Regions from separate parts of the Serratia sp. TSA_198.1 genome, predicted to be linked through region 1. Evidence: predicted binding sites of a transcription regulator. Region 1 holds the regulator's gene; each other region holds the start of a gene.
What was found. The regulator Fur, encoded in region 1, represses iron uptake genes when iron is present. The targets are predictions, from matches to a motif close to ATAATAATGAGAACNACTATCAA.

Region 1 (10,331 bases):
GCGTTCGGTCAGGCCCAGGGCTATGTAAACCAATACTTCACCAAGGCGTCTTATAAGTTCGATCTGTTGGGCAACCCGTTAACCACCAGCTACCAGTTCTACGGTGCGGAAGACCGCATCAGTGACAAAAACGATGCTAACAGCATTTACGACGGCCTGGCCTGGCTGCAGGCGTTGACCTTCGGCTACACCACCGGTCAGTTCAACTGGCGGCTGGAAGGCACCATGGTGAAAGCCGAAGGCAATCAGGGCTTCTTCCTGCAGCGTATGACGCCAACCTACGCCTCCTCCAACGGCCGCCTCGACGTGTGGTGGGATAACCGCTCCGACTTCAACGCCAACGGCGAGAAAGCCGTTTATGCCGGCGTGATGTACGACCTGAGCAACTGGAATCTTCCGGGCATGGCAGTGGGCGGTTCTTACGTGTATGCCTGGGATGCCAAACCAAGCACTAACCCGATCTACGATCAGAGTCAGCGCCTGAAAGAGAGCGCCTGGAGTCTGGACGCCATGTACACCGTTCAGGAAGGCCGTGCCAAAGGCACCTTGCTGAAACTGCATTACACCCAGTACGACAATCACACCAATATCCCAAGCTGGAGCGGCGGTTACGGCAACATCTTCCAGGATGAGAAAGACGTCAAATTCATGGTTATCGCGCCATTCACCATCTTCTGATGCCTTCCCCGGCGGTGACGCCGGGGATGCTTAAAAGGGAATATAACGATGAAAAAAATGATGCTGACGTTGGCCGCTGTGGTCACGTTGAATGCCTGTGTGCAGCCCGCCGCACCGCCGGAAGATACCAAATTGAAACAGGCGTACAGCGCCTGCATTAACACTGCGGAAGGTTCGCCGGAAAAACTGCAGTCGTGCCAGGCGGTGCTGAACGTGCTGCGGCAAGAAAAGCAGCACCAACAGTTTGCCGCGCAGGAAACGGTGCGCGTGATGGATTATCAAAGCTGCATTCAGGCAGCCCACAGCGGTAACGGCCAGGCTTACGACGCCAAATGCGGCAAGATTTGGAAAGAGATCCGCGAAAATAACAATTAATTAAGGATGATGTTAACGATGAACAAATTTAAATTGAACGCGCTTGCTGCCCTGACGGCGACCGTTGGATTGTTTGGCGGCGTGGGGAACGCAATGGCCGATCAACAACTGGTGGATCAACTGAGCCAGTTAAAACTGAATTTAAAGATGGTGGACAACCGCGCGGCCGACAGCGGCCTGGATTGTGGCAAGTTGGGTGCCGACTGGGCGGCCTGCAATAAAGTCGTGATCAGCCTGACCAACGATAATCAGGACATTAAAGGCCAAGACTGGGCGATTTATTTTCACAGTGCCCGCCAGACCATGAGAGTGGATAACGACCAGTTTAGGGTCTCTCATTTGACCGGGGATCTGTACAAACTGGAACCGACCGATAAATTTACCGGGTTCCCGGCCGGTAAAGCGGTGGAAATTCCGATTATTGCGGAATACTGGCAGCTGTTTAAAACCGACTTCGTGCCGCGCTGGTACGCGACCTCCGGCGATGCCAAGCCAAAAGTTCTGGTTAATACCGATACCGAAGATCTGAATCAGTTCGTTGCGCCCTTTAGTGGCGACCAGTGGAAGCGCACCAAGGATGACAACAATATCCTGATGACGCCGGCCTCTCGCTTCACTAAAAACGCCGAATTGAAAACCTTACCGGCAGCGTCGCTGCGTGGCCAAATCGTGCCGACGCCGCTGGAAGTGAAAGTGCACCCGCAGGATGTGGATCTGAGCAAAGGCGTGGCGCTTGAACTGAGCGCGTTGAGCAAGCCCGCTGCCGACGCGGCGGCTGAACGCTTTGCGCTGCTGGGGGTGACCGATAACGCGGGCGGCTACCCAATAAAAACCGATATCCAGCCAGGTAAATTTAAAGGTGAGCTGGCGGTGCCGGGCGCTTATGAGCTGAAGATTGGCAACAAGGAAGCGCGGGTCATCGGCTTCGATCAGGCCGGGGTGTTCTATGGCCTGCAGTCTATTTTGTCGCTTGTCCCGACAGACGGCAGCGCCAATATTGCCACGCTGGACGCTAAAGATGCGCCGCGCTTCCAGTATCGCGGCATTTTCCTCGACGTCGCGCGCAACTTCCACCAGAAGGATGCGGTGCTGCGTTTGCTCGATCAGATGGCGGCTTACAAACTCAATAAATTCCACTTCCACCTGAGCGATGACGAAGGCTGGCGCATCGAGATCCCGGGCCTGCCTGAGTTGACCGAAGTAGGGGGACAACGTTGTCACGACCTGAGCGAAACCACCTGTCTGCTGCCGCAATACGGTCAGGGGCCCGACGTGTATGGTGGGTTCTTCTCGCGCCAGGATTACATCGACATTATCAAATACGCCCAGGCGCGCCAGATTGAGGTGATCCCGGAAATCGATATGCCGGCGCATGCCCGTGCGGCGGTGGTTTCGATGGAGGCGCGCTACAAAAAACTGCATGCCGCCGGGAAAGAGAAAGAGGCCGACGAGTTCCGTCTGGTGGACCCGACCGATACCTCGAACACCACTTCGGTGCAGTACTTTAACCGACAGAGCTACCTGAATCCGTGCCTGGACTCATCCAAGCGCTTTGTCGACAAGGTGATCGGCGAGATTGCCCAGATGCACAAAGAGGCCGGGCAGCCGCTGCACACCTGGCACTTTGGCGGCGATGAGGCGAAAAACATTCGCTTGGGCGCGGGCTATACCAATCTGACCAAGCCGGAGGCGGGCAAAGGCATCATCGATCAGAGCAAGGAAGACAAACCTTGGGCGAAATCTCAGGTGTGCCAAGCGATGATTAAAGAAGGCAAAGTGGCCGATATGGAGCACCTGCCAAGCTACTTCGGGCTGGAAGTCAGCCAACAGGTGAAGGCGCACGGCATTGACAGAATGCAGGCTTGGCAGGATGGCCTGAAAGATGCGAAAGACGCCAAGGCATTCGCTACCCAACGCGTTGGGGTGAATTTCTGGGATACCTTGTATTGGGGCGGTTTCGATAGCGCGAACGATTGGGCGAACAAAGGTTACGAAGTTATCCTTTCCAACCCGGATTACGTCTACATGGACTTCCCGTATGAGGTGAACCCGGACGAACGCGGCTACTACTGGGGGACTCGCTTCAGCGACGAACGGAAAATGTTCAGCTTCGCGCCGAACAACCTGCCGCAGAACGCCGAAACCTCGGTTGACCGCGACGGCAATCACTTTACCGCCAAGAGCGACAAGCCGTGGCCGGGCGCTTACGGCATCTCCGCACAGATGTGGAGTGAAACCCAACGCACCGATCCGCAAATGGAATATATGATTTTCCCTCGCTCATTGTCGGTGGCCGAACGCGCATGGCACCGTGCCGGTTGGGAACAGGATTACCGGGCGGGGCGTGAGTATAAAGGCGGGGAAACTCATTTTGTCGACGGCAAGCAATTGGATCGGGACTGGCTGCGTTTTGCCAATATCCTGGGGCAGCGCGAGTTGGCGAAGTTGGACAAGGGTGGGGTGAGCTATCGCTTGCCGGTGCCGGGCGCCCGTGTGGTGGGCGGCAAGCTGGAAGCCAATATCTCGCTGCCGGGCTTGGGCATTGAGTATTCCATCGATGGCGGCAAACAGTGGCAGCGTTATGACGCCAAAGCCAAACCTGCGGTAGCCGGCGAAGTGCAGATTCGGGCGGTAAGCCCGGATGGCAAGCGTTATAGCCGTGCAGAGAAAGTGTAAGCCTTAACCGTGGCCCGTCTGATTGCAGGCGGGCCATTTTTTTCAACGGTAGCGTTCGGCGGTAATCAATCATGAATTCGATACGGCTGACGTTTCTGGTAGTCGCTTTTTGCTCCGGTATTGCCGGCGCACTGCAAATACCGACGCTGAGCCTGTTTCTTACTACTGAAGTGCAGGTCACGTCGTTATGGGTCGGGCTTTTTTACGCGGTTAACGCCGGCACGGGCATTGTGGTCAGTTTCTTGCTGGCAAAAAAATCTGATCGCCTGCGTGATCGGCGCAATCTGATTTTAATCTGTTATTTATTGGCTGCGGGCAACTGCCTGCTGTTTGCGTTTAACCGCAATTATTTGACGTTAATTACGGCAGGTGTGTTGTTAACCGCTATCGCCAATACGGCGATACCGCAATTATTTGCCCTGGCGCGTGAATATGGAGAGAAAACGTCGCATAACGTGGCGATGTTCAGCGCAATGATGCGCGCCCAGCTTTCGCTTGCCTGGGTCTTTGGTCCGCCATTGGCTTTTATGCTGGTGGTGAATTACGGCTTTACGGCCATGTTTATGTTTGCCGCTGGGATATTCCTGTTGGTCACGCTGCTGGCCTGGCGGATATTGCCCGGGGTGGTGCTAGCCGAAGAGGGCTGCGTCGGTATTGCTCCGCCGCTGCGGCAAAAAGGGGCCTTCGATAAAGACGTTGGCCTGTTGTTTTGCGCCTCGGTATTGATGTGGACCTGCAGCGCCATGTATTTGATCGACGTGCCGCTGTATATCACAGCCGGGCTGGGCTTGCCGCATAGCCTGACCGGTTGGATCATGGGGCTTGCCGCCGGAGTCGAGATCCCGATCATGATTCTGGCCGGGCGTTATGTGAACACAATAGGCAAACGCCCGATGATGGCGGGTGCCATGGTGGCCGGCATTGTGTTTTACGCCGGCATGTTGTGGTGTACCTCGGCCGGCGGATTACTGGTTTTACAGGTGTTTAACGCGATATTTATCGGCATTATCGCCACCGTCGGCATGTTGTATTTTCAGGATCTGATGCCGGATCGTGCAGGAATGGCCACCACGTTGTTTACCAACAGTATTTCAACCGGCGTGATCCTGGCCGGAATATTACAAGGTTTTCTGACCGAATATGGGCCGCACTTCTCCGTTTATTTGTTAGCCGTAGTACTGCTTTTAATTGCTTTGCCCGTGGGGGGGAAAGTCCGGGAAGTTTAGTAGTTTCTGAGTGAGTCGTTTATTTTTAAACACAAACAAGGATACATGATGGCTATATTAGTGACGGGTGGTGCCGGTTATATCGGTTCGCATACGGTATTGGCATTGCTGGAAAGGGGAGAGGAGGTTGTCGTGTTGGACAATTTGTCCAACAGTTCGCCGGAGTCGCTGTTTCGGGTAGAGAGGCTGACCGGTAAAAAAGTGATTTTCTATCAAGGGGATATTCAAGAACACCATTTACTGGATCACCTCTTTCGCCAGCATGATATTCAGGCGGTTATTCATCTCGCCGGGTTGAAGTCGGTTCGAGAATCTACCGAGGAGCCGCTGAAATATTATCAAAATAACATTTCCGGCTCGCTGATCGTGCTGGACAGAATGCGCCATGCCGGTGTTCGGAAATTTATTTTCAGCTCTTCCGCCACCGTTTACGGGCCGGCGGAATATACCCCGCTCACGGAGAGTTGCCGCGTCGGGCAGACGACGAATCCTTATGGCACCTCCAAGTTTATTGTGGAACAGATTTTGGCGGAGTTTGCCAGAACCGCACCGCAGATGGCGATCACCGCGCTACGTTATTTTAACCCGGCCGGGGCGCACGAGTCTGGTTTGATCGGTGAAGATCCCGCAGGCATTCCCAATAATCTTCTGGCTTATCTGGCACAGGTGGCTATTGGCAAACTTGCGGTGTTGCCGGTGTATGGCAACGACTATCCCACCAGCGATGGCACCGGGGTACGTGATTATATTCACGTTATGGATCTGGCCGAAGGGCATTTGAAAGCGCTGGATAATCTGCGACCGGGTTTTAACGTGTATAACCTGGGCACCGGCAAAGGCTATTCGGTGCTGGAGATTATCCAGGCATTTGAGCGCGCCTGCGGATTTAAAATCGCCTATCAAATTAACCCGCGCCGTGCAGGAGATATTGCCGAGTGTTGGTCTGATCCGACGCTGGCGGCGGAAAAATTAGGCTGGAAAGCCAAAAGAAGCCTGGAAAAAATGGTTCGCGACGCCTGGCATTGGCAGAGCAAGAATCCACAGGGATACGGCCATTGCACACCGCTGCTGGGAGGCTGACGATGAAGCTTGATGACGAGCATTTGGGATTGATGCAGCATGAGCTGTTTCGTGCCGACTATGAGGCCTGGATTAATAACCTGAAGTTAGCGTTCGTGAAATCTCAGCGCCAGCGTTCCCCGGCGTTGCTGGAACAGTACCGGCGTGGGGTCAGCCAGCTGCGGGCGTGGCTGGTTGAGCAAGGGCGTTTATTCGATGCCGCGCAGTGTTCCTCGTTGTTCTGCGTTCCTACTCGTCCGCTGGCCGCGCAGGAAAAATTGCTGCACCGCATTTGGCTGGGCGGGGCGATTCCCGACGATGCCAGAGAGGTTATTTCCCAATGGGGAGATGCGCAGCAGGCTGTTCGCAACACAATCGCCGACGAATGGGTCGGGATGTTGTGGGTATGGGATGCGCGGCAACTCAAAAATGAGGCGTACTTTTCCCCAGCTTCGGAAGTGAAAGGCGGTCTGCTGGGGGAGTTCGATGCCGGCAACCACCGGTTGCAGGTGCATTCGCTGAGCGAACTGGCGCAAAAAAGGCTCGGCGGCAACCTGGATTTTATCCACGCGCTCCATGATAAGCGCTATTACGCCACGCTTTCTGACTACTTTCGCTTTTTGATCCTGATTGAAATGGGCGGAATGTATATGGATATCGACACTCTTCCGCACCGTTCGGCGACGTTTTTCCTGCTGAAACCCGAAGTGCCGGATTACCTTCAGTTTCTGCCCAATGGCGAGGTCAGCCACGTCAGCGGGTTGAATTTGTTTCTGGATGAAACCGGGATGATCATTGGCCGCAGCGGCGATAGGTCGCTGTGCAAAATATTGGCGGGTCTGGATCAGATCTATGCGGCGCAAAGCGGTGACGTGCCGGATAAAAACCCTCTTTATGAAAGAAGGCTGTTCGACGCGTTTTATCTGTTGTGGTGCCGCCACATCGGCAGGACTGTCCTTAGCCACGATCGTTTCTGCAAGGATCATGGGGTTCATTATGACGCTGTTCCGCAGGCGGTGACCTGTGGTATCCGCGGCATGCGCCTGTTGGAGGATGTGCTAACCAATGAGACGTTGCCGCTCGGGGAGGAGGAACTGCGCAGCTATCGACAGTGTATAAGCCGGCTGGAGCAGGTGGATTGGCAGCTTGAGCAACCGACGGATCTGGCGCGCCATGCGGAAATATTTACCGTCGATGAAGTGCCGCGCATGGCCTACCCGGCGCAGATAAGGTCCGATATCGATCACTACCATTACTATTCGGTGCTGTCCCATGACCGCGCGCTGGATCGGGTGAACCAGCTTTTTGGCGAGTATTTGATAGCCGATAACCGGCGGCAGATCGACGAGGGCAATTACTGGCGGTTAACCGTCGGAGCGGGCGATGCGGCATTGCCGCTAGCGCAGGGCGGGCTGCATTTTCTGCCGGGGCGGCAAGCTGGCGAAGCGGACAGGATCCGCATGGCGAAGCTGCTTTTTGCCACCAGCTACCTGGAATACTGCTCTGCCGGCAACCCGGCCGGGATGGATCTGGTATCGCTGCAGCAGGCGCAAAATATCGACCCCTATCTGGACCTGATTACCCTGGCTTACGATCGGTGCGGGGCGTTTATCGGATTTTTCACTGCGGCGAGTCTCGACGAGTTGTATGGCGTTGAGGCGAGCTATCTATATCGCGATGAAATAAAGCCGCTTGATGAGGCCTACGACGATTTTGTGCACAGCCAGTGCGGTGCGGACGATTACTTTGTCTGCAGTCTGGCCATTGAGAGCCGATTCCGCGGACAGGGTCATTTTAACCCCCTGTTTGCCCTGATTAAGCAGCAGGCGCAGCAGCGCCGGGCGAAACATATTGTGCTGTGCGTATGGCAAAGCAGCGATGCCTGCCAAATCTACCTGAATAAAGGGTTCCGCGTTCGCGGCGTTTTCGACTATGCCTGGCCAATTTTCTTCGATCGGCTGCTGTTTCTTGAATATGCATTGTGACGAGTTTGCCCATCCGCGTGTCGGCGGGTGAGTTGACGGTGACGTGAGCGTCAGTGGGAAGTGAGAGAAGTACCGTGGAGAAGTGCCGCTGCAATTGTTGTCTTTCTGATGTGATTTTCCCCGGGCCTGTCCGGGGATTTTTTTGCCCTGATCTGGAGGCATAAAAAAACCGCCGTTAAGGCGGTTCTCAATGCCGGTCAGGGCATTATTTTTTGTCGTGCAAGGTGTCGTCTTCACGGCAATCACCGATTTCACAGTGACCATACAGGTAGAGGCTATGGTTGGTGAGCTTGATGCCGTGCTGCTTGGCGATATCACGCTGACGCACTTCGATAGACTCATCGCTGAATTCGATCACTTTGCCGCAATCCAGGCAAATCAGGTGATCGTGGTGATGCTGTTGGGTCAATTCGAACACGGACTTGCCGCCTTCGAAGTTGTGACGGGTCACAATCCCGGCATCATCAAACTGGTTCAGTACGCGGTAAACCGTCGCCAGGCCAATTTCTTCGCCCATGTCGATCAGTTTTTTGTACAAATCTTCCGCACTGACGTGATGGCATTCCGGATTTTGCAGTACTTCCAGGATTTTGAGTCGCGGAAGCGTGACTTTTAGGCCGGCCTTCTTCAATGCGGTGTTGTTGTCAGTCATGCGGATTCAGTCCTGTTACTATGCTAATCAAGTTGAGGCATTCTTGCCTGTGGCATCGGTCGGCACAAAGAGTTAATTGCGTGTCATTATAGAACCGGTTGCCCTAAATGGAAACCGCCGGTTGTTAACAAAGATATCATGGCACAATTGCATGTTACACACGCAACGTCTTGATGGATGGGATAAACCGATATCTCAGTCTACCTTGACGATGTGGGAAGTTACAAACATGTAGCTTCTATTGCAGAAATCCGTGCTGCCGATGAACGGCCCTGCTGGCAACACTATGCACTTTGCAGGGCTTTTGTTCAACCTTTGAGGGTTAGCCGACGATATCGGCCAGGCTCAGTTCTTCGCTGATCTGCTTCACCCAGGCTGCGACGCGTTCGTTGGTCAATTCCGGTTGACGATCTTCGTCAATCGCCAGGCCGATGAAGAAATTGTCATCCGCCAAACCTTTCGATGCTTCGAAGTGGTAACCCTTGGTCGGCCAGTGGCCTACAATCGCGGCGCCGCGTGGCTCGATGATGTCGCGGATGGTGCCCATCGCATCACAGAAATATTCCGCATAGTCTTCCTGATCGCCACAACCGAACAGCGCAACCAGCTTGCCGTTGAAATCGATTTCTTCCAGCGTTGGGAAGAAGTCATCCCAATCGCACTGGGCTTCGCCGTAGTACCAGGTAGGAATACCCAACAGCAGAATGTCGAAAGCTTCCAGATCCTCTTTGCTGCTTTTGGCGATGTCGCGGATTTCCGATACCTCTTTGCCAAACTGCTGCTGAAGAATTTTCTGGATCATCTTGGCAATGTTTTCGGTATTGCCAGTGTCGCTGCCAAAGAAAATGCCTACATTAGCCATATCGCGTATAACCTTTAAATTCAATTAATTGCATTGCACGATGTTAGCGTTGAACGCGATAACACCGATTAAAATGATGACATGGCAAGAAGCTGCCTCTTACCGGTAAGTGCGTATCATGCCAGAGATTTACCCCGGGGTTTTATCGCGTTTATGCGATGCCGGGAGGAATAAAACGGTGTTGATCGGTGTCATCCATAACACCGCGCCGCATGTGCGGCTGCAAAGATCAATGTTCCGGCTGTTCATCCGCCAGTTGTGCCAGCAGCATTTGCTCAATAAGCTCGCTGCGGCTGATATTGCGCTGTTCCGCCAGTTTGTTCAGGGCGTCCACCGCATCCGCGTTGATTTTCAGTTCCACACGCCGTAAGCCACGGACTTTATCGCGTCGAAGCTGATTACGCTTATTGATTCTAAGCTGTTCATCTCGGGATAGCGGGTTGGTTTTCGGGCGCCCCGGACGGCGTTCATCTGCGAACAGATCCAGCGTCGTGCGATCCGTTTGTTCTTTTGCCATAGGTAGCGGTACTGCAAGGGAGTTTGCATCAAAAAGCGTATACGCTTCCGGACGGTTCGGTTAACACACTTCGGGCCAATAAACCCTAACCCAAATTTACCCCCAGCCTGGCGTTACTGAACACGCTGAGCAGGGCGGCAAAATTATAGCGCGCCATATTACCCCAGCAGATAGAGCAACGACAATGTTTAACTGAGCCGAAAACGCGCTAAGCCGTTATCTTTAGCGCGTTTTTTCGCCAGAGGGCAGTTTTTATTCAGGCTTCGTCGAGAAAACGGTGGATGGCGCGCAGTACCGCCTC
Region 2 (10,331 bases), 1.6 Mb from region 1:
GACGGGGCGATACTGCCTTTCCTCAGAAATCGTACCCTAGGGTAGCCATCACAGAACGCTCCGCCCCCCAATAGCAATAGCCGGTGCCATAACAGGCCGCGACGTATTTCCTGTCGGTCAGATTATTGACGTTCAACTGAACGTAGGCGCCTTTCATTGATGGGTTCACGCTGCCCAAATTCATCCTCACTGAGGCATCCACCAGCGTCACCGAAGGAATGCGCAGCGTATTTTCATTGTCTGCCCACTGCTTGCCGATATAACGCACCCCAGCGCCAAGATCCACGCCGAATCCGGCCGCGTATTTACCCCACAGAGAAGCCATATGGTCAGGGGCCAGATACGGCGTATTGCCGTTGTTGCCATCGATCGCGTCTTTAAACTTCACCTTGTTGTAGCTGTAGCCGGCAATCAGATCGAAACGTTCGCTGATCTTGCTGCGCGCTTCCAGTTCAATCCCCTGCGAATGCACTTTGCCGGCCGGCAGATAATAACTTTGCTGCACCACCCGGTTGGCAACGTCTTTCTGCGTCAAATCGTACAATGCCACGCTGTAAATCGATGAGCTGCCTGGCGGCTGATATTTCAACCCCACCTCATACTGCTCACTGGTGCTCGGTTTCAGCATGTGTCCGTTTTGATCGGGCAGCGCCTCAGGCGTTACCGCCGTACTGTAGCTGGCGTAAGGTGAAAGACCGTTATCAAAGTGATACAACAAGGAGGCACGGCCGCTGAAATTATCATCGCTGCGCACATCGCTGGTGCCGGTATTGAGCGTCGTATTTTTAGACTCGATACGATCGAAGCGGCCGGACAGGTTCAGATACCAGTTCTGTAAGTTGATTTCATCCTGCAGATATACGCCGCTCTGCTCGTAGTGGCGCCTGGAGTCGGTATGCGTCAGGCCGGTTAACGCCGCCCCGCCGGACACACCGGTATAAGGATTCAGCTGCGATGCGCCGGCAGATTCTTCCCACAAATTATTGCGAAAGCGCTGGTAGTCCAGCCCCAGCATGACCTTATGATCCAGCGCCCCGGTGGTAAAGTCGGCTTCCAGTTGGTTATCGACGGCAAAGGCGTCCAGCGAAGTGGCAGAACCGCTGTAATAACGGTTCAGCAAACGGTGATCGTCATTCCAGCCAATCTGATACACCTGTTGCAACTCGACATTGGAATGGGTGTAACTGGCATTCTGACGGAAAGACCAGACGTCGTTAAAACTGTGGGAGAAAGCATAGCTGTAGATTTGCTCCCAGCGTTTGAACACATTCCGGCTGCTCTCACCGTCAAAGAATCCGCGCCCCAGTTTGTCGCCCGAGCTGGAATAGAGGCTGCCATCGGCCGGCACGGCACTGTGGTAACCGCCGGAAGGATCCTTCTGCAGGTAGGCTTTGAGCAACAGCGAGGTATTTTCATCCGGCTGCCACAGCAATGAGGGGGCGACGGCATAGCGTTCTTCACGCTGATGGTCGTACATGGTTTCGCTGCTGCGCGTCATGCCGGTCAGCCTGTAAGCCCACTGTTCAGACAGCGGTCCGGTCACATCGAAGGCGCCGCCCTGAGTACTATTGTTGCCTGCCATCAGGTTAACGTGCCCTTCCGTGGCGAACTGAGGCCGCTTGGATGTCAGCGCGACCAATCCACCCGGAATGCTTTGCCCATACATCACCGAAGAGGGTCCTTTGATGACGTCGACACGTTCCAGGAACCAGGGATCAACCTGCAAGGCGTTATAAGTGCCACCGTCACTCAACAGACGCAGGCCATCAAGGAAAGTGTTATTGACGTCACCGCCATGAAAACCGCGCAATGCAATGGTGTCATAGCGGGTGGCGCCACCGGAAAAATTGGTGAAGACGCCTGGAGCATATTTCAGCGTATCGTTAACCGTCTGGGCATTCTGATCGGTCATCTGCTGCCGAGTCACTACCGAGATCGACTGGGCCGTCAGGGCTAACGGTCTGTCCGTTTTCGTCGCCCCCTGGCTGGTCGTAGCCTGATAGCCCTGTGTCGCCGCCTCCGCCGTATCGGCAGATTTGGCAGTGACAACCAAAGTATCCTCAGCCATCGAGGTTAGTGGCAGGAACATGGCGAGCGCGCAGAACAGACGCGATCGTTTAACCGGAAAATGCATCGACATCTCTGTAACCCCTGGTAAATACTCAAAATCACGCCGAATAAGATTCTCTGTCAGCAGCGCTGGCTGACAACGTCTGCAGCGGATCTATCAGCGCACTGAATTCAATGAAAAGATAATATTAATGATAATTATTATCTTTATCGACAAAAAGTTTCAAGCATGGTGCCGTTTTTTATGAGCTGGAAAAGTGTTTCATCGTCACTGAAAAACCAAGGGTGAAAGCTGGGTTAGTAGCCTGAAATAAAAGAAGTAAAAAAAATGCCAGCGCGAGGCTGGCAACAAAGATTGGAAGCAATGTGAGCAATGTCGTGCCGGCTTGGGTGGCACATAAGGAGACAATCCTTCTACCCTTACCGACCATCAAATGATAACGACTATCATTATCTATTGTAAAGTGCTTTTTATCTACCCCTTTTTGTCAACGCACAAGGGGGGTTCATCGATGCTTTGTCCTGCCAAGCCAACGATATAAACCCAATATCGCAAAAAAAATGGCCGCCACCAGGGCATTGATTGAAAGCCATACCACTAATATGGGCACAACGGTCTGATAGATCGGAATCCCGCGTGCAGCAGCGAAGGGATTGAGATGCCAGGATCTAATAAGAAAAAAGGGGTTCAAGTTAAACCATTGGCAGAACAAGGCGATGAGCGTCGGCGGCAGGAAAAAGTAAAGTCCCAACGTGGCAACCAGTAAACATACCGTAGAGTGACCGTTTTTATAATTTTTCATATCAATGTATTGTCATTACTCTTTCGCTGAAAATACCCTGGACGTTACCGTTTGAACAGACCCAGCAGGCGCTGATTAGTTCCCGTTTAGGGGTAAAATAAAGCCCGTTTGGCGTTTAATTTTCATTTAGCTCTTCGGTGTTATAACGCTATCCAGCTCAGGAGGCCCCAATGATACCGGACTATTGCCCTATCTCGCCAAACAACCAAAAATTCAAAGTCATCTATGGTTGGTATATATATGCCGTCTATACACTGTTGATCTTTAATATCTACCTGGCCGTGTATAACGTCTGCGTCAGGTATCCTATTGAATCGCCAATGATCTCATGGTTTCACAGCCTGTTCATCGCTTTTATACTCTACCAATTGCTTAAAAAACGAACGCGTTTTGCCTGGTTAATGCTGGCCTATTTTATTCTGATGCGACTCTATTACGCCAACATATTGCATATCGAATTTAATTCCTGGAGCCGGGGATTGGTATTCGTGATCCTGACAGTGATGTTCACCGGTACGGTTGCTCTGGGACAACTCGCAACGCCGCCGTTGCGTCAGGATTGGCTGGCGCGATTAGGCTGGCGGCAATGGGCTACGTTAGCCTGCCTATCCGGGATACTGACGCCATTGATCACTACCGATTATCTGGGTTGACGACGGTCATTTATTTTGGAATATGCGGCTCGGAGATATCAACCATACGGCACAACTTGGTGTAGTTACTGGATTGCTCGCACAGTTTATCGGTGACGTAAACACCAAGGTAACCCAGTACCAGCACATAGGCGGCCATGCACAGAATAAAAATCAACGTTCTCACCGATAGAACCAACCTGACAACAATACCTTAAGCATCATACCTTGATTTCCCTGCTTTAGACTATTTCAAAGTATTTCAGAAATCTGCTGGTCATTTCACGCCAACAAATGTTATGTTATTACATATCATAATTGCTTTACACAGACACGCTAATGGAAAACCAAAGCCCGCCGTTACTCACCGTAGAACAGTTGACGCTGTCGATTAACGGGGAAATCAAAATCAGCGATCTGAACTTCACCCTACATGCCGGCGAACGGCTATGCCTGCTGGGCGCATCAGGCTCAGGCAAATCACTCACCGCCGCTGCCATTTTGGGCACGCTGCCGCATGGTGCCGAACTCAGCGGGTCGATACGACTATTGGGGCGAGAAATCAGCGGCCAACGTTTACAACAGCGCAAGTCACTCTCGCTGGCAGCCATTTTTCAAGATCCTTTTACCAGCCTCAACCCCCTGACCACCGTGGGTAAGCAATTGATCATGGCTCTGCGTGGCCGGAGCGGCATGAGCAAAGAACACACCCAACGCTGCGCCACAGAACTCTTGGCTGCGCTGGGCCTGCCGCCGGAGAGCATCATGATGCGCTACCCCGGGCAATTGTCCGGCGGCCAATGTCAGAGGATCTGTGCGGCTCTCGCACTGAGCGGCGAGAAAAGCCTGCTGATAGCGGATGAACCTACCACCGCACTGGACATGGTCAGCCAGCATCAGTTAATCGATATCCTGAAGCGCTACACCGAGCGCCCCGCCGCGCCCGCCCTGCTGTTTATCACCCACGACCTTGCCGTCGCCGCCAGCCTGTGCCAACGGGCCATCGTGCTGGCGAACGGCACGATAGCCGAGCACGGTTCTGTCGCGCAGCTGTTGCGCCACCCTGTACATCCATACACTCAGCGGCTGGTTGCCACGGTACTGCGCCCGGCATTCGGTCATGACTCCTCTATGAGTATGGCGGGATAACCAATGAGTCACCTACCGGTCAACGCCGCACTGCCTTTTATCAGCCTGCAGAATGTCTGTCGGCAATATGCGTCGGCGTCCGGTGGCCTTAGCCCTACCGATCTGAATCTGTATGCCGAAGAACGCATCGGGTTGGTTGGCTGCTCCGGCGCAGGCAAATCCACCTTGCTCAAGCTGCTGCTAGCGCTCGATGCGCCGGATTACGGCCATATCTTCTGCCAGGGTACCGCGATTCGCCCAGCGTCCGTTCGTCGGCTGCGTTGGTACCGACGCTTGGTGCAGTATGTCCCGCAAGACGCCCACGCCTCGCTCAATCCACGCCATACGGTCGCCGAACTGATTATCGCCCCGCTGCGCCAACTCGGTCTGCCGCAGGATCCGGGTATCACTGCAGAGCGTGCTCTGCGTCAGGTTGAACTGGATGAACACCTGCTGTACGCCAGACCGGGCCAGCTTTCCGGCGGGCAGGCACAAAGGGTGGCACTGGCACGCGCTATCGCGCTGCAACCTCGTTTTTTACTGGCCGATGAGCCGGTCAGCGGTCTGGACCAGCCCTTACGCCAGCAGATCATCAACCTGCTCGATCGTATTGCCCGTCAGCAACGGATGGGAATGCTGCTGGTCTCCCATGATATTTCATTGGTGGCCGCCTTGTGCCATCGCACGCTGGTGATGGATCACGGCGCCATCGTGGAAGATCGCCCAACCCACGATCTGTTGCAATCGCCCCGGCATGTCGCTACCCGCGCGTTGATCGCCGCAATCCCATCATTACCCCCCTTTTAGCCCTGAGACCTTGAGGAGTTCTGCATGTTGAATCCGCGTATTATTGGCCCGACCGGCTGCCTGCTAGCCGGCAGCTTGCTGCTTGGCGGTTGCTTTGAACCTGCAAAACCAAAAGAAAGTGCCGCCGAAGAAAAACGTATCCGGCTGGCCATGCTGCAGCCGCCCCGCTCCGGGTTAACGCCGTTGAGCGACGATGCCTTTAAACTCTCGCGCTGGAGCAATGCCGAAACCCTGGTGGTGCTGAACGCCAATGGCGATGCCGAGCCGGCACTGGCGACTGAATGGCAGCAAATCGATGAACGCCGCTGGCGCTTTGTGCTGCGTCAAGGTGTCAGTTTCCACGACGGCAGCGTAATGACGGCGCAAAGCGTAGTGCGTTCACTTTCAGCGGCGATAAATGCCGCGCCGAAACCACGTATTCTGGACGGCGTTGAGCTGTCGATCACCGCCGAAGGCGATAATGCCGTGCTGATCTCTACAGCCCGCCCCGACCCTTTAATTCCGCAACGGCTGTCCAGCCCGCAACTGGCGATCCTCGCTGAACGGGCCTACACCGCCAACGGCGTGGTCAATCCGCTGCAGGCCGGAACCGGCGCTTTCGTGTTAACAGAAATCAACGGCACCAGCAGCGCACGGCTAAATCGTTTTGACGGTTACTGGGGCGAGAAAGCCGCCGCACCGGGGATCGACGTCAGTTTTGTGCCGGACAGCAATGCGCGTGCCGCCGCCCTGAGAACCGGCAGCGCCGATCTGGTTGAGGCTCTGCCGGTATCGCAGTTGCCGCTCATTGAAGCGGGGCTGATCCACGAAGTCCCGATGCCGCGCACCAATACGCTGTATCTGAACACTCGTGTCGGCGCTTTCCGCGATCCTGCGGTGCGCGCAGCGGCGGCGGCAGCGGTTCAACGTCAACAGTTAGTGGACAACGTCTACGAAGGTCGTGCCGATCTTGCCACCGGGCTGCTTGGCCCCGCATTACCTTGGGCCGCCTCATTACGGCAACCGCAACCGGCTATCCCGCCGGCGGCGGTGAAAGTCAAAACCATTACCCTGGCGACCTTCAGCGATCGGGCAGAGCTGCCCGAAGTCGCGGTTTATCTGGCGCAACAGCTCAGCGCAGCCGGTTTTACAGTAAAGCAGGAGGTGCGGGAATACGCCCACATTGAAGCCGATGCGTTGGCGGGCAAATTCGATGCGTTTATTTTGTCGCGCGCCACAGTGTTGGATTCCGGCGATCCGGTAGCCTACATGTACAGTGATTTTGCCTGCCGGGGATCGTTCAATATCGCTCAACTCTGTGACCCCGCGGTGGACAAAGCCTTAACCCACGCGGCGACCATCCCGGCCGGCGCGCAAAGACGCCAGGCGATTATCGAGGCGGAGAGACTCATCCTCGCCACGCATGCGGCTATCCCCTTGTTGCATGAAAGAGTTATCCAGGGTGAAGCCGCCACCATGCAGCACGCAGAACGCGATCCGCGTGAACGTCGGCTGGTGACACCGCGCAGCGTTATTTCCACCGGGCAGCCCTGATCGTGATAAAGCGCTCGATAAAGATGTTGTTGCCACTCGCCTCACGCCTGCTTGCCCTGCTGGCAATGATTTTGCTCATTGGTCTGATGCCTTGGATTTCCGGCCGCGATCCCGCGCTCAGCCTGCTGCGGGCTCGCTCAAGCGAGCAAGAGGCGACACCGGAAGCCCTGAATGCCATTCGCCAACGATTCGGTTTGGATGACGGGCCGCTGGTGCTGCTTGGCCGGTGGTTTTCCGGGTTGTTGCGGGGGGATGCCGGTAACTCCTGGATCTCGGGTCAGCCCGTGCTGGAAGGCATGCTGCAGGCCGCCGGAGTGTCTTTGATCCTGATGGCCTGCGCGCTCACGGTGGCGCTGTCGGTAGCACTGTTGTTGGCGTTGCCAACCCTGTGGCATGGCATGCGCGGCGACAGTCAGCGCCCTGCTGGCGTTCTGGCCGTAGCGCTGACCTCCCTGCCGGAATTTTTGCTGGCGGCGCTGTTGCTGATTGTCGGCGCCGTCTGGCTGCGCTGGTTCCCGCCCTACGGCTGGCAAAGCCTCCAACACGCCGTTCTGCCCGCGCTGGCGCTGGGCCTGCCCGCTGGAGGATTGTTGGGCCTGTTGTTCAGCGACGGGCTGGCCGCAACCTTTTCTGAACGCTGGTTGATCACCTGGAGTCTTGCCGGTATCTCCCGGAGGCAACGTCTCTTGGCGGTATTGCGCCGCACGTTGCCCGCCCTGTTGCCACAGATTGGTCTGGTGCTGGTAGGGCTTACCGGCGGCGCCATTGCCGTCGAGAAGGTGTTCGCCATTCCCGGTCTTGGTCGGGCGACCTTAGGCGCTGCCATCGCACAGGATCTGCCTGCGCTGCAGTGCGGTATCCTCATTCTGCTGATGATCGCCTTCAGCGCCGGTTTCCTGGCGCAGGGAGCGCATTATCTGCTGCTGGGCCGCATCGCCGCGTCCCTGCCTAATGCGCCGCAACCCCAGCACAGCGCCAAAGGCAGTTATCTTGTCGCCGCAATCGCCGCGCTATTGCTGTGCCTGCTGGTGCTGAGCGGGATCATCCGCGATCCATTCGCGTCCCTGCATATGCGCCTGCAACCGCCCGGCCTGGCATTACCCTTTGGCGCCGACGCCACCGGCAGGGACATTCTGGCGCGGGTCGCCCACGGCGCGGTGAATACCAGCCTGCTGGCGCTGGGCGTCAGCTTCGCTTCACTGATCCTCGGAATGCTATTTGGGTTGATGCCGCGCCTGATGTGCGGGGTGATTGAACTGGCCAACGCCACGCCCCCTATCATGGCAGGCCTGTTGGTCATCGCCATTACAGGTCCTTCAGCCTATGGCGCCGCGTGCGCGGTGATGTTGGTCAGTTGGGCGCCGTTGGCGGCACACTGTGCCTCGTTATTGACGGAGGCGCGTACGCAGCCCTATATCCGCATGCTCCCCGTATTGGGGATAGGCCGCCTGCATACGCTGACGCACTACCTGCTGCCGGCGTTAGTCGGGCCGTTGCTTCGTCACGCCATGCTTCGCTTGCCGGGTATTGCGCTGGCGCTGGCCGCGCTGGGTTTCCTCGGCCTGGGGCCTCAGCCGCCGGGTGCAGAATGGGGGCTGGTGCTGGCCGAAGCCATGCCTTATATCGAACGAGCGCCCTGGGGCGTTGTAACCCCGGTGGCCGCCCTGGTGTTACTGGCAGTGTTGGCGGTAACGCTGGCTAATGCCGCAGGCCAGCGCCGTGGCTGACTGCGCATCCTCGCCCGGTTTGTAGTAACATACTACGATGACTCAGCCTGCGGAGATCGCCAATGCACCATCTGATGCTAGACATTGAAACTCTGGACATAAAACCCAGCGCAGTGATCCTGGTGGTTGCCGCCGTATTTTTTGATCCCAAGACCGGCCAGCTCGGCGCGGAATTTGAAAACGCCGTCAGCAGCCAAAAAGATCAGCCGGGCAGAACCATCAGCCTGGATACCGTGGCCTGGTGGGCAAAGCAGTCTGACGAAGCGCGCAAGCTTGCCTTTGCCGGAACCGAAAGCCTAAAGCGCGTACTGACCAGCCTGAGCCGTTTTATCCATATGAACAGCACAGACAGAGTGAAGGTCTGGGGGAATGGCAAGGAATTCGATTGCGCGATCCTCGAGCATGCTTTCCAGCAGTTGGAAATGCCCTGCCCATGGAAGTTTTGGGACACGCAGGATGTGCGTACGGTGATCACCCTGGCCGAACTGCACGGCTTCAACCCGAAGAAAGAACGCCCTTTCGAAGGCACACCGCATCGGGCGCTGGACGACGCCAAACACCAGGCGCGTTACGTGGCGGATACGGTTTCCGCACTTTATTATCACCAAGCCTCTGCCGTGTAATGGGGGTCGGCAAAATTAGCCCGTCGAACGCTTGTGCTTTGCCTCTTTCTATTTGACGCCAGAATCTCTACTCTACCTCTCTTTGTCACTAGGACGTGCTGTTTTTGTTATGCAAAAATTTCTGTTTCTGCTTCTTAGCCTGGTGCTGCTCGGCCCGCTGGGCATCGATCTCTATCTGCCGACCATTCCCGCTATCGCACTTGGCCTTAACAGCAGCGAAGCGCTGATTCAGTCCACCATTTCACTGTTCATTCTGGTGTTGGGCCTGGGGCAGGTTATCGCCGGCCCGCTGGTGGATAACTACGGCCGCAAGCCGGTCGCATTGGCCGGCGTCGTTATCTACATGATCGGCGCGGCAATGGCGGCATTGGCGACCACGCCAACGGTGTTTGTTGCCTCACGCCTACTGCAGGGCGTAGCGGTGTGCTGTACGGCGGTAGTGGCGTTCAGCGGCGTACGTGACCGACTGAACGGCGACGACGCTGCACGTGCCTACGGTTTTCTCAACGGCACGCTGAATATTATCCCTGCGCTGGCGCCGCTGCTCGGCGGGTTGCTGGCGGAAGCTTTCGGCTGGCGCGCCCCGTTCTGGTTCCTGGTTTGCTATGCCCTTGCGGTGCTGGTGCTGATCGCCCTGCGCCTGCCGGAAACCCGGCCGGCGGATACCGTTCGGGTCAAAGGATTGCCGATGCGGCAATATGCACGCATCCTCAGCGATCGTAACTTCCTGTCCTTCGCCGTGGTGAACTCAGGGGCAATGGGAATGGCGTTAACCTATGTTTCGCTGGCGCCGAACGTGCTGATGGGCACCGCTGGGCTGACGCCTCTGCAGTTCTCGCTGGTATTTGGCGCCAACGGTTTTTGGATCATGCTGGTGAGCTTTTTCGCCAACCGCATTATTCACAAAGTCGGCCGGCCGATTTGCCTGGCGACCGGCGGAGTATTGATGGGAATCGGCTGCATTGGGCTGTTACTGGGCGTTAGCCTGCTTTCCGGCGCGGCGCAAAC
Region 3 (10,331 bases), 1.0 Mb from region 1:
CGCGAGTCATCGAAGCCTGTCAGTTCATCACCGGCAACCTGGCGGGCGAGTTGCGCATTGACGAGGTGGCTCGCCATGTCTGCCTGTCGCCGTCGCGGCTGGCGCACCTGTTCCGCGAGCAGGTGGGCATCAATATCCTGCGCTGGCGCGAGGATCAGAGGGTGATCCGTGCCAAGCTGCTGTTACAGACTACTCAAGAGTCGATCGCCACCATCGGCCGGGTGGTGGGCTATGACGATCAGCTCTATTTTTCCCGCGTATTTCGCAAGCGGGTGGGGGTCAGCCCAAGCGATTTCCGCCGCCGCAGCCTGGAGATTAACTACCCGGCGAAAAGCGAGCGCCAAACGCCTTACGCGGCTGTGACCGGTTAACTGCGTTGAGGACATGCGCGGTAACCGGGCTGCCAGGGGAGAGGGAACCCGGTTACCGCGTATACGACTATTTCAGCAGCGGGTTGGAATCCGTGATTTTCTCGATGGCGATGCTATAAGTTCTCGGGGAACTACGTCGCCAGTTTAGCCATGTGCCAAATTCAAAGGTTAACGCTGTTGCCCGCGAGCCGGATCGTACTCCCACCACCATTTCAGCGCGTCTATATCGATAATGCGGGTGTTATTGAAGGTTTCAGCTGGCTGCGGTTGTGTCAGTTGACCACCTTCGAAAGCCCCTTCATCGCTATGGCCGCTCATCGATTTATAACGGCGAGTGTTTTGCGACCAGACGGTCGCGCCGACATAGTAACGAACCACCGATTCCAGATAGGCTTTCAACCCGGCAGAGGCCGTTTTTTCGACTTCGGTACGCAAACGCATAAATAGCCCCAGCAACCGCAGCCGCATTTCAAGATATTCCTCAATACCCTGCTCAAAGCTGTATTGTCGTTCGCGAATCAACACGCGGATAAGATTGTGTTCTTTATAATTCGAGCCGCGCACCATTTCTTTCAGATAGGCATGAGGCTCCGTTTCCCAGGCCATCAGGTGTGACAACATTTCAAACAACGCTCGCACGCGGCGATCCTCAAATTCCCGCTGCGACACATCAACATTGGCGATCACATGCCCCAACGTCGGGAACGACCAGGCACCGCCACCGGTTACACGCATGGAAATATAGTCATTCAGCGAAGGGGCCGGATTGATGGCCTTCCACATCTCAGACATCATGTAGATGCGTATCGATTCGACAAAACGGGCGGTTTGCTCCGGTTTGGCGTATTTATCCAGCCGGACTCGCAGGTCACGTGCAGCAAGAGCATAACGATCCTGCGAAAGCGGGTATTCCGGTGACTCAAACTGCCGCCAGATTTCCGCCGAAGCCTGAATAAATTTTTCCGGATTGCGGGAAATCGGGCCCTCATCGCAATATTCATCGTCGTAGGCAAAAGCCCACATGCAAAAATCCACCCCAACCTGCAGCAGTTCATCACTGCCAACGGGATACATCATCGATCCCAGCCAGCTACAGTGAATGTTGGCCAACCGCTGGCGCTGGTCATCATCCTGATACAGTTCAAAGCGATCCGCGTAGGCTCGGGTGGCTTGTTCGAACGGATCACTGTCATAGCAGTCCTGATCCAAATAAGGTGTGGCGTTGCCGGATGCAAAATGGGGATGAATAGCAAAGATGAACGGCTGGGGGAGTGCCGGCAGTTTAATCGTCATTCAGTGTCTCCTCTCGGATAGAATTGCGTGCTCCAGCGGCGATATACCGCCATATTGCCTTCGCCCGCCATTAATCTGGGCTGTTCGATAAAGCGCCTGTTACGCCAGACGTCAAAGTCCTCCTTAACCGTTTTAACAAACCAGTGGTGGATGTAGAGCAACAAGACCGCATAGACAAAGCGCTGCAACCGGCGCGGCAAACGTGTAACCCGCTCAACGCGAATGGTATCGATCATGCGGAACTCCCAACTCAGCGGGGCGATCTGCGTGCCCAATGCCTGGGTGCGGGCAGTCAGCCCCAAACGGGTGAACTCGGCCTCACCCACAGCGTAGCCGAGGCCAAAGCACCGCATTTTCATATTTACCACTTGGCCGAACACCTTGGCCTGCATGGTGTAAGTCATTTGATGCCGATCTTCCTGATGCCGGGTAACGACCTCCTGCAAACCATGCAGATAGGCGAAATGTAGCGGATCGGCGCTATTCTCCGTCATGTCCTGGCACAATCCCTGCAACAGAAATTTTTCATAACGGCCCTGTGAGAACCCCACAAGATCCAGCGCTGGCAGTTGCCAAGAGGGCGGTAAATCATCCTGATGACGCCAGACAAAAATGACACCGTCGATCTCGGCGATATAACGCTGCGTCAATGCTGCCGTCGGTGGTTTTTGGCCGCCCGCCGACCGCACACAGAGTCCGTCTGGATTAAAGGCTAAACCGTGGAATGGGCAAACCAGTTCTTCCCCTGTCACTTTACCGCCATAGCCCAGATGGGCACCAAGGTGTGGGCAGTAAGGATCGATCGCCCGTGCAGCACCGGATGCTGTGCGGTATAGCACCAACTCCTGCCCCATAAAAGGCACCCGCTGCACCTGCTCGGGTAACAGTTGGTGGCTGAAACCGACCGCAAACCAACCGTTGGGATAAGGTAACGGCTGTTGGCCAATCCCTGTGGCGCTGCGTTTATGTTCCGAGGCGGTCACCAGAGTAATGGGTACTACGCTGTCCCGTTCCGCCGTCGAGAATGCATCCATCGTGAGCTCCTGTGCTGAACTGACTCTGTGGGGTTGTCGCTATTTATTTCGACGGCTGGATAATCCACCGTCCTGAGCCCTGTTTATTTAACCGGTTTTTGTGCAATCACGCTGTAAGTCGAAACCTTGTTCTTCAGCAGCGCCACCGACCAGTTTTCCGCCAGCACCCTCAGCTCCTCCAGCGCGCCCTCAACCCCCGAGGGGAAATGACGCTCGATATTGGCTTTGGAGTCCATCAACCAGTGCGCTACGTCAACGTTTGACGGCAATACGCGAAAATCCTTTATGGTGAACCCGCTGTCTTCCAGCACCTGGCCAAAGTAAGCCGGCGTTTTTTGATGGCGGCAGGCCAGGCGATCAACAATATCCGGCGTATCGGACTGGTAGCGCTCCGGTTCGACGTTGTACAGGTTGTCGGAGATGATCACCTTGCCACCGGGCCGTACCCGGGCGAATAACGCGCGCATGGCTTTCTCGTACAGCTCGTTGGGGAAATGAGAGATGACGCCGCGGATGATCACCAGGTCATAAAGATCATCAGGGTCCGGCAACAGTCCGATGTCCTGCGCGTTGCACAAAAACAGATTGATGCGGCCGCTCAACCCTTGCTCGGCATGGGAGCGGGCGCAGTAGTTGAGCTGCTGCGCGCTGACGTTAACGCCGTCCAGCCGCTGGCATTCCGGATAACGTTCCGCCAGATGCTTGAGGATGTAACCCCAGCCGCAGCCGATATCCAGGATACGGCGCATCGCCGGCCGATCGCTGCCGGTTACCCCGGCCAGAAACAGCTGCTGCTCGAAATAACGGACACTGGACTCATCCAGCCCAGCGGTGGGTTTCAGTTTCGATGTCGGCGTCAGGGCAGGAGCCGTATCCTCATACACCCCAAATTGAAACAGCAGCGTATCGCCGATGGCCTTGCGCCAATGGTCCGGTTCTTCGCAGTAGGTCTGTACCACCTTCTCCTCATAGCTGTCGGTCTGGCTATCTCGGATCACCTGATACGGCAGATTTTGTAAATATACCGGATCGGGTGACTTTACTTCGGACAGATTGCTCATGGTCGCTCTCCTCGATAAACGCGCGTGTTTTCGTGTAAAAAAGCTTCACTTTCATCGGTAAAACTCCCCACGTCGGCAACAAACTTCGCCACCGGCGGTGTAACAAAGCTGACAATGGCGTTTTCGATGCCGTCGGCGTCCAGACCGCAGGTCGCCAGCAGCTCAGCCGGCTCGCCGTGCTCGACAAAATTATCCGGAAAGCCCAGCAACAAGTTGTTTACCGCGATCCCGGCGGCGGACAGGCATTCCAGGCAGGCGCTCCCCGCGCCGCCGGCGATGCAGCCTTCTTCTACCGTAACCAGGGTCTCATGGGTACGCGCCAGGCGCTGCAGCAGCCCAACGTCGAGCGGCTTGACGAAGCGCATATTGACCACGGTCGCATCCAGTCGGACGCCGGCTTCCAGCGCCGGCGTGACCATCGAGCCGAAGGCCAGAATGGCGATCCGTCGTCCAATGCGGCGAACCTGCGCCTTTCCCAACGGCAAGGTCGCCATCTCGCGCTGCGGCAGCACGCCGGGGCCACTGCCGCGCGGATAACGCACCGCCGCCGGGCCATGATGATTCAGCGCGGTATGCAGCATTTGCCGGCACTCATTTTCATCCGCCGGGCACATCAGCAGCAGATTGGGAATGCAACGCAGATAAGCCAGATCGAACATGCCCATATGGGTCGCGCCATCGGCTCCTACCACGCCGGCGCGATCGATGGCGAAGGTTACCGGCAGTTTCTGGATGGCGACGTCGTGGATAAGTTGGTCATAACCGCGCTGCAGGAAGGTGGAGTAAATCGCCACTACCGGCCGCATGCCTTCGGCGGCCAGGCCGCCGGCAAAGGTCACCGCATGCTGTTCGGCGATGCCGACGTCGAAATAGCGATCGGGAAAGCGCTGCTGAAAGGCCACCAGGCCGGAACCTTCACGCATCGCCGGGGTAATGCCGACCACGCGCACGTCGCGCTCTGCCTCGTCGCACAACCAGTCGCTGAATACCCGCGTATAGCTCAGCTTACCGGCGGGGGTGGGCAATATTCCGGCGTGCGGACAAAATTTGGCCGGCGCATGGTAGTTCACGGGATCGGCCTCGGCGTGCGAAAAGCCTTGGCCCTTACGGGTGATGACATGCAGCAACTGCACCCCGTGTCGATCGCGCACTCGCTCCAGAGCCGGGATCAGCGTCGCCAGATCGTGGCCGTCAACCGGCCCCGAGTAGTCAAAGCCCAAGGTGCTGAACAGTGACGCCGATTCGCCGCCTTGCAGAGCGACGAGATGCTGTTTCAGCGCGCCGACCGATGGCGAGATCGACATATCGTTATCGTTGAGGATCACCAGTAAGGGCAGGTCCGGATCGAGCGTGGCGTTGTTCATCGCCTCAAAGGCCAGACCGGCACTGAGCGCTCCGTCACCAATGACCGCGATGCAACGCCGGGCCTGCCGCTGCAGCCTGGCGGCGTGCGCCATCCCCAACGCGGCGGAGATTGACGTGCTGGAATGGGCGGTGCCGAAGCTGTCATAGGGGGATTCATCCCGTCTTGGAAAGCCGGAAATGCCGCCCTTTTGGCGCAGGTTGCTCATCTGTCCGCGTCTGCCGGTAATCGCTTTGTGCGGATAACATTGATGACCGACGTCCCAGACAATGCGATCGTTTGGCGTATCAAAGACATAATGCAGCGCCAGGGTTAATTCCACCACGCCGAGATTAGAGGCTAAATGACCACCGCTTTTTGCAATGCTGGATAATAAAAATGCCCGGAGTTCATGTGCAGCCTGTGCTAATTGCTCACGGGTTAATTTCCGCAAATCAATCGGAAAATTAATTAATTCCAATAAGGTATCCATAGCCATTCACCAGTCATTTAATGTGGATAGCATTAACGGGATGCAAGCTTTTCCCATCGTGTTATTTCATTGGCATCAAAACTTTTTATTATTAACCTGAACCAGGTGGTGAATTTTTCCGGATGCAATTCAACCTCATGCAATAACGGGATAACATCAATCCATCGCGAATTTTCCACTTCGTCAGGATTAATATCAGGCTCGCCTTCAAACAACCCAACATAAATATGGTCGAACTCGTGTTCAGTCAAATTTCCAGGTACTTCAGCATGATAGGTAAAGCTGGAGACCTTTTTCAATGGGGTGAAAAACCCCATTTCTTCCTGTAAACGCCGCTGGGCGGCAGCATCGGTATCCTCACCCCAGCGCGGATGGCCACAGCAACTGTTGGTCCACAATCCGGCCGAATGATATTTGCTGAACGCTCTTTGTTGCAGCAGCCATCTTCCTTTGTTATCAAATATAAAGATCGAAAATGCACGATGTAATAGCCCTTGCTGATGAACAGAGAGTTTTCCCTCCGAACGGATAGGATTATCTTTGTCATCAACGAGGATCAGCATTTCTTCCACGAGTGACCCCCGAAATAAATTCGATTGAGGATTGGGTGTTTTTTGAACAATTGAAGTTTAATTAAAGACGCATTTCTTTTATTGTCAAATTTATTTAATGATGGTTTTTAATAAAAATAAATTAATCATGATGATGACTATTTCCATGAGGAAGTATCCGCTAGTGACATATTTTTAACTTATGGTTGAACTTGACGTTAATTCAATGACGTGGGAGTTTTGCCATGGTGAAAAATATTTTATGTTAAAGCCAGGCGCTGGATGTTTTTGGCTACAGAAACAAAAGGGTCGGCTAGCCCAATGATGCTAAACCCTGTGTCCCTGACTGTAATGAAGCGCCTCGGTCATGTTGATTGCAGAGTGGGGTTATTGTGCGTCGCTGCAGTTAACATCACATTTACTTCTTGTTCCCGCCTGCGTCATGGTGTCAAATCTGATCGGTCTATAGCGAGCCAGCAAGAGGAAATATCATGGCAGAAAAAATTCGGGTTGGGCTGGTAGGTTACGGCTATGCCAGCAAAACCTTTCATGCGCCGCTGATTGTCGGCACCCCTGGCGTAGAACTGGCCGCCGTGTCCAGCAGCGATGCCGGCAAAGTGCACGCCGACTGGCCTGCGATGACGGTAGTGAGCGATCCGCAGGCGTTGTTCAACGACCCGTCTATCGATCTGATCGTCATTCCCACACCCAACGATACCCACTTCCCGCTGGCGCAGCAGGCGATGGCCGCCGGCAAGCATGTGGTGGTAGATAAACCCTTTACCGTGACATTGTCACAAGCGCAAGAGCTGAAACAGCAGGCGGAACAGAGCGGCACACTGCTGTCGGTGTTCCACAACCGCCGCTGGGACAGCGATTTCCTCACGCTCAAGGCGCTGCTGAAAGACGGCGCGCTCGGCGAAGTGGTTTACTTTGAGTCGCATTTCGATCGCTTCCGGCCGGAAGTGCGTCAGCGCTGGCGCGAGCAGGCCGGCGCCGGCACCGGCATCTGGTACGATTTGGGGCCGCACCTGATCGATCAGGCGCTGCAATTGTTCGGCAAGCCGCAAACGCTGTTTGTCGATCTGGGCGAACTGCGCCCTGGCTCGCAATCGGTGGATTATTTCCATGCTGTGTTGAACTACGGCAATCGCCGGGTGGTGCTGCATGGCACGGTGCTGGCGGCGGCGGAAACCGCGCGTTATATCGTGCACGGCACCCAGGGCAGCTTTATCAAGTTCGGGTTGGACCCGCAGGAAGATCGCCTGAAAGCCGGTGAGCGCCTGCCGCAGGCTGACTGGGGCTACGATATGCGCGACGGCGTAGTGACATTGTCACGCGATGGCATACTGGCGGAGAAGCCGTTGCTGAGCATTCCCGGCAACTACCCGGCCTATTACGCGGCAATTCGCGATGCGATTAACGGCGAGGGCGAAAACCCGGTGCCGGCCGGCGACGCCATCAAAGTGATGGAAATGATCGAGCTGGGCATTGAGTCTGCGAAACAGCAAAAGGCGTTGCCGGTGGTTTGAACGCCGTAGTTTCTGTCATCCACGGTTCCGGGTTCGCTTGGCGAACCCGTTTTACTCTTCGAGGGATCCCGATTCATGTCCTGGTTACAGCGTCTGCGCATTGATAAGTTTTTGTTGGTCCTGATTTTTGTGGTGATCGTCGCCTCGATCTTCCCCTGCGAAGGGGTATGGAAAACCTTCTTCGAACGCCTGACTACCGCCGCCATTGCGCTGTTGTTCTTTATGCATGGCGCCAAGCTGTCGCGCGAGGCGATTATCGCCGGCATGAGCCACTGGAAACTGCATTTGGTGGTGTTTCTCAGCACTTTCGCGCTGTTCCCGCTATTGGGGCTGGCGATGAATTGGATGGTGCCGGGGCTGATGACGCCGACGGTTTATCTGGGCTTCCTTTATCTGTGCGCGTTGCCGGCAACGGTTCAGTCGGCCATCGCATTCACTTCTGCGGCGGGCGGTAACGTGGCCGCGGCGATTTGCAGCGCCTCGGCGTCCAGTATCCTCGGTGTTTTCCTGTCGCCGCTGCTGGTGGGGGCCTTGATGCATACTCAGGGCGGGAACACCGACGTAGTGCACGCCATTGGTTCGATAATTCTGCAACTGATGGTGCCGTTTGTGGTGGGGCATTTGGCGCGGCCGTTGATTGGCAAATGGGTCGATCGCCACCGTAAACTGATCAACATCACTGACCGTTCATCGATATTGCTGGTGGTGTATACCGCGTTCAGCGCTGCGGTGGTGGAAGGCATCTGGCACCGCATTGATGGCTGGTCGTTGCTGACCATTCTGGTGATGTCGCTGGTGCTGCTGACGGTGGTGCTGATTATCAACACTTACACGGCGCGCTGGCTGGGGTTCGATACCGCCGATGAGATCACTATTGTGTTCTGCGGCTCGAAAAAGAGCCTGGCGAACGGCATTCCGATGGCCAACGTGCTGTTTCCGGCCGCTGCGGTGGGGGCCATGGTGCTGCCGCTGATGATTTTCCATCAGGTGCAATTGATGGTGTGCGCCGTACTGGCGCAGCGCTATGCGCGCAAAACCGCCAAACAGCGGGAGGCGCTGGCGGTGAAATAAACCGGGGCGCGTTATACGCGCCCCTTGCTTCATCAGCCCTGCACTTTATCGCGCAGAGCCTGCTTTTCCTGCTCGCTGAGGAACGCCATTTTCAGGCCGTTTTCCTGTGCGGTGCGGATTTCAGCCGGCGTCAGCCCGGCTTGTGGCGCCGATACCCGATATTCGTGTTCGATCTCGATGCCCTGAACCGCCGGATCATCGGTGTTGATCGATGCCAGTACGCCGTGGCGCAGGAATTTCGCCAGTGGATGCTGGGCCAGAGAAGAGACGGTGCTGGTCTGAATATTGGAGGTCAGGCAGGATTCGATGCCGATGCCGTGTTCAGCCAGGAAGTCCATCAGCGCCGGATCTTCAATCGCTTTCACCCCGTGGCCGATACGTTCGGCACCCAGCTCGCGGATCGCCTGCCAAATGCTTTCCGGGCCTGCGGCTTCGCCCGCGTGCACGGTAATGCGCAAGCCGGCGTCGCGGGCGCGGTTGAAGTGGCTGAGGAACAGGCTGCCCGGGAAGCCCAGCTCGTCACCGGCCAGATCCAGCGCAGTAATGCCGTCACGGTGCGCCAGCAGGCCTTCCAGCTCTTGCAAACAGGCCGCTTCGCCAAAGGTACGGCTCATGATGCCGATCAGGCGGACATCGATGCCCCGATCGCGAACGCCGGAACGAATGCCGTCAATCACCGCTTCGACTACCCCAGCCACCGGCAGTTGGTGTTTCATCGCCATGTAATACGGCGAGAAGCGCAGCTCGGCGTAGTGCAGGCCGGCATTGGCCGCGTCCTCTACGTTTTCGTAGGCTACCCGGCGGCAGGCATCCAGGTCGCCCAGCACCGCCACGCCCCAGTCCAGCTTTTGCAGAAAGCTGATCAGATCCGGTTCGGCATGGGTGATTTGCACATGCGGGCGCAGCGCTTCCAGCTCGTCAGCGGGCAGGGCCAGATTGAACTGACGGCCCAGATCGAGAATGGTTTGCGCACGGATGTTGCCGTCGAGGTGACGGTGAATGTCGGTAAGCGGTAGGCGGGAGTCAATCATGATCTGCACTCGTATTTTGTTGTAGGTAAAGTGCATATCAGTATAAAAACAAAAGAATGAAAATTGCCATTACGTTGCATAAAAAAGTGATGAAAATCACATTAATTGCGGGCGGCGTCGCATTTTTGGCTAATGGCGGGCGAGAGGCTCCCGCGTTTGCTCTGACCGGCAGTCGCGGAAAACATCAACCTGCCATCCGCTTGCCGATGTTATCGTCACCGATGCCGTACTCCGCCAGCCAATCGACAATCCTGCCTATCTCCACCGGCTGGGCCTGTTCAACCCGGAACACCGGGCCGATGGCCATCGGGGTGGCGCGTTCGGCCAGCGCCCGCAATTCAGGCAAATACTCTGCGCCGGGGTGGCCTTTGGACCGTTGGCCGATGCGCGAACCATAGCGTTCGGCCGCCAACTCGCCGGAAATCTGGTTCCACACTTCGAGGGGCTGCACCACCCCGGCTTCTCGCAGGTAATGGCGCAACGGCTCCCTGGGCTGAAAGCCGAACCAGGCGTCGATAACGTAAGTACAGCATTCCGGTGCCTGCGCCACGA

Region 2: a site for Fur is predicted at 2,256-2,278, ahead of ACUTSW_RS02020 (TonB-dependent siderophore receptor). Genes of this name have one in related genera too.
Region 3: a site for Fur is predicted at 6,291-6,313, ahead of sodA (sodorifen biosynthesis isopentenyl-diphosphate Delta-isomerase SodA). Genes of this name have one in related genera too.

Annotation. Positions count from the first base shown of each region.
Region 1 is NZ_JBQZFP010000001.1:2,037,832-2,048,162, reverse strand. Features, by position in the region: gene chiP (chitoporin ChiP) at 1-678, shown strand, start outside; gene chiQ (ChiQ/YbfN family lipoprotein) at 727-1,053, shown strand; gene ACUTSW_RS09800 (beta-N-acetylhexosaminidase) at 1,072-3,729, shown strand; gene ACUTSW_RS09795 (sugar efflux transporter) at 3,801-4,955, shown strand; gene galE (UDP-glucose 4-epimerase GalE) at 5,004-6,035, shown strand; gene ACUTSW_RS09785 (glycosyltransferase) at 6,038-7,999, shown strand; gene fur (ferric iron uptake transcriptional regulator) at 8,205-8,651, opposite strand; gene fldA (flavodoxin FldA) at 8,974-9,513, opposite strand; gene ybfE (LexA regulated protein) at 9,743-10,030, opposite strand; gene ybfF (esterase) at 10,287-10,331, opposite strand, start outside.
Region 2 is NZ_JBQZFP010000001.1:418,418-428,748, reverse strand. Features, by position in the region: gene ACUTSW_RS02020 (TonB-dependent siderophore receptor) at 23-2,140, opposite strand; gene ACUTSW_RS02015 (hypothetical protein) at 3,044-3,526, shown strand; gene ACUTSW_RS02010 (hypothetical protein) at 3,537-3,692, opposite strand; gene ACUTSW_RS02005 (ATP-binding cassette domain-containing protein) at 3,845-4,654, shown strand; gene ACUTSW_RS02000 (ABC transporter ATP-binding protein) at 4,658-5,440, shown strand; gene ACUTSW_RS01995 (ABC transporter substrate-binding protein) at 5,465-6,973, shown strand; gene ACUTSW_RS01990 (ABC transporter permease subunit) at 6,997-8,700, shown strand; gene ACUTSW_RS01985 (3'-5' exonuclease) at 8,763-9,323, shown strand; gene ACUTSW_RS01980 (multidrug effflux MFS transporter) at 9,433-10,331, shown strand, end outside.
Region 3 is NZ_JBQZFP010000001.1:997,044-1,007,374, reverse strand. Features, by position in the region: gene araC (arabinose operon transcriptional regulator AraC) at 1-371, shown strand, start outside; gene ACUTSW_RS04660 (terpene synthase family protein) at 540-1,664, opposite strand; gene ACUTSW_RS04655 (Rieske 2Fe-2S domain-containing protein) at 1,661-2,698, opposite strand; gene sodC (sodorifen biosynthesis class I SAM-dependent methyltransferase SodC) at 2,782-3,759, opposite strand; gene sodB (sodorifen biosynthesis 1-deoxy-D-xylulose-5-phosphate synthase SodB) at 3,756-5,600, opposite strand; gene sodA (sodorifen biosynthesis isopentenyl-diphosphate Delta-isomerase SodA) at 5,627-6,166, opposite strand; gene ACUTSW_RS04635 (oxidoreductase) at 6,637-7,677, shown strand; gene ACUTSW_RS04630 (bile acid:sodium symporter family protein) at 7,753-8,748, shown strand; gene add (adenosine deaminase) at 8,781-9,779, opposite strand; gene ACUTSW_RS04620 (AAA family ATPase) at 9,964-10,331, opposite strand, start outside.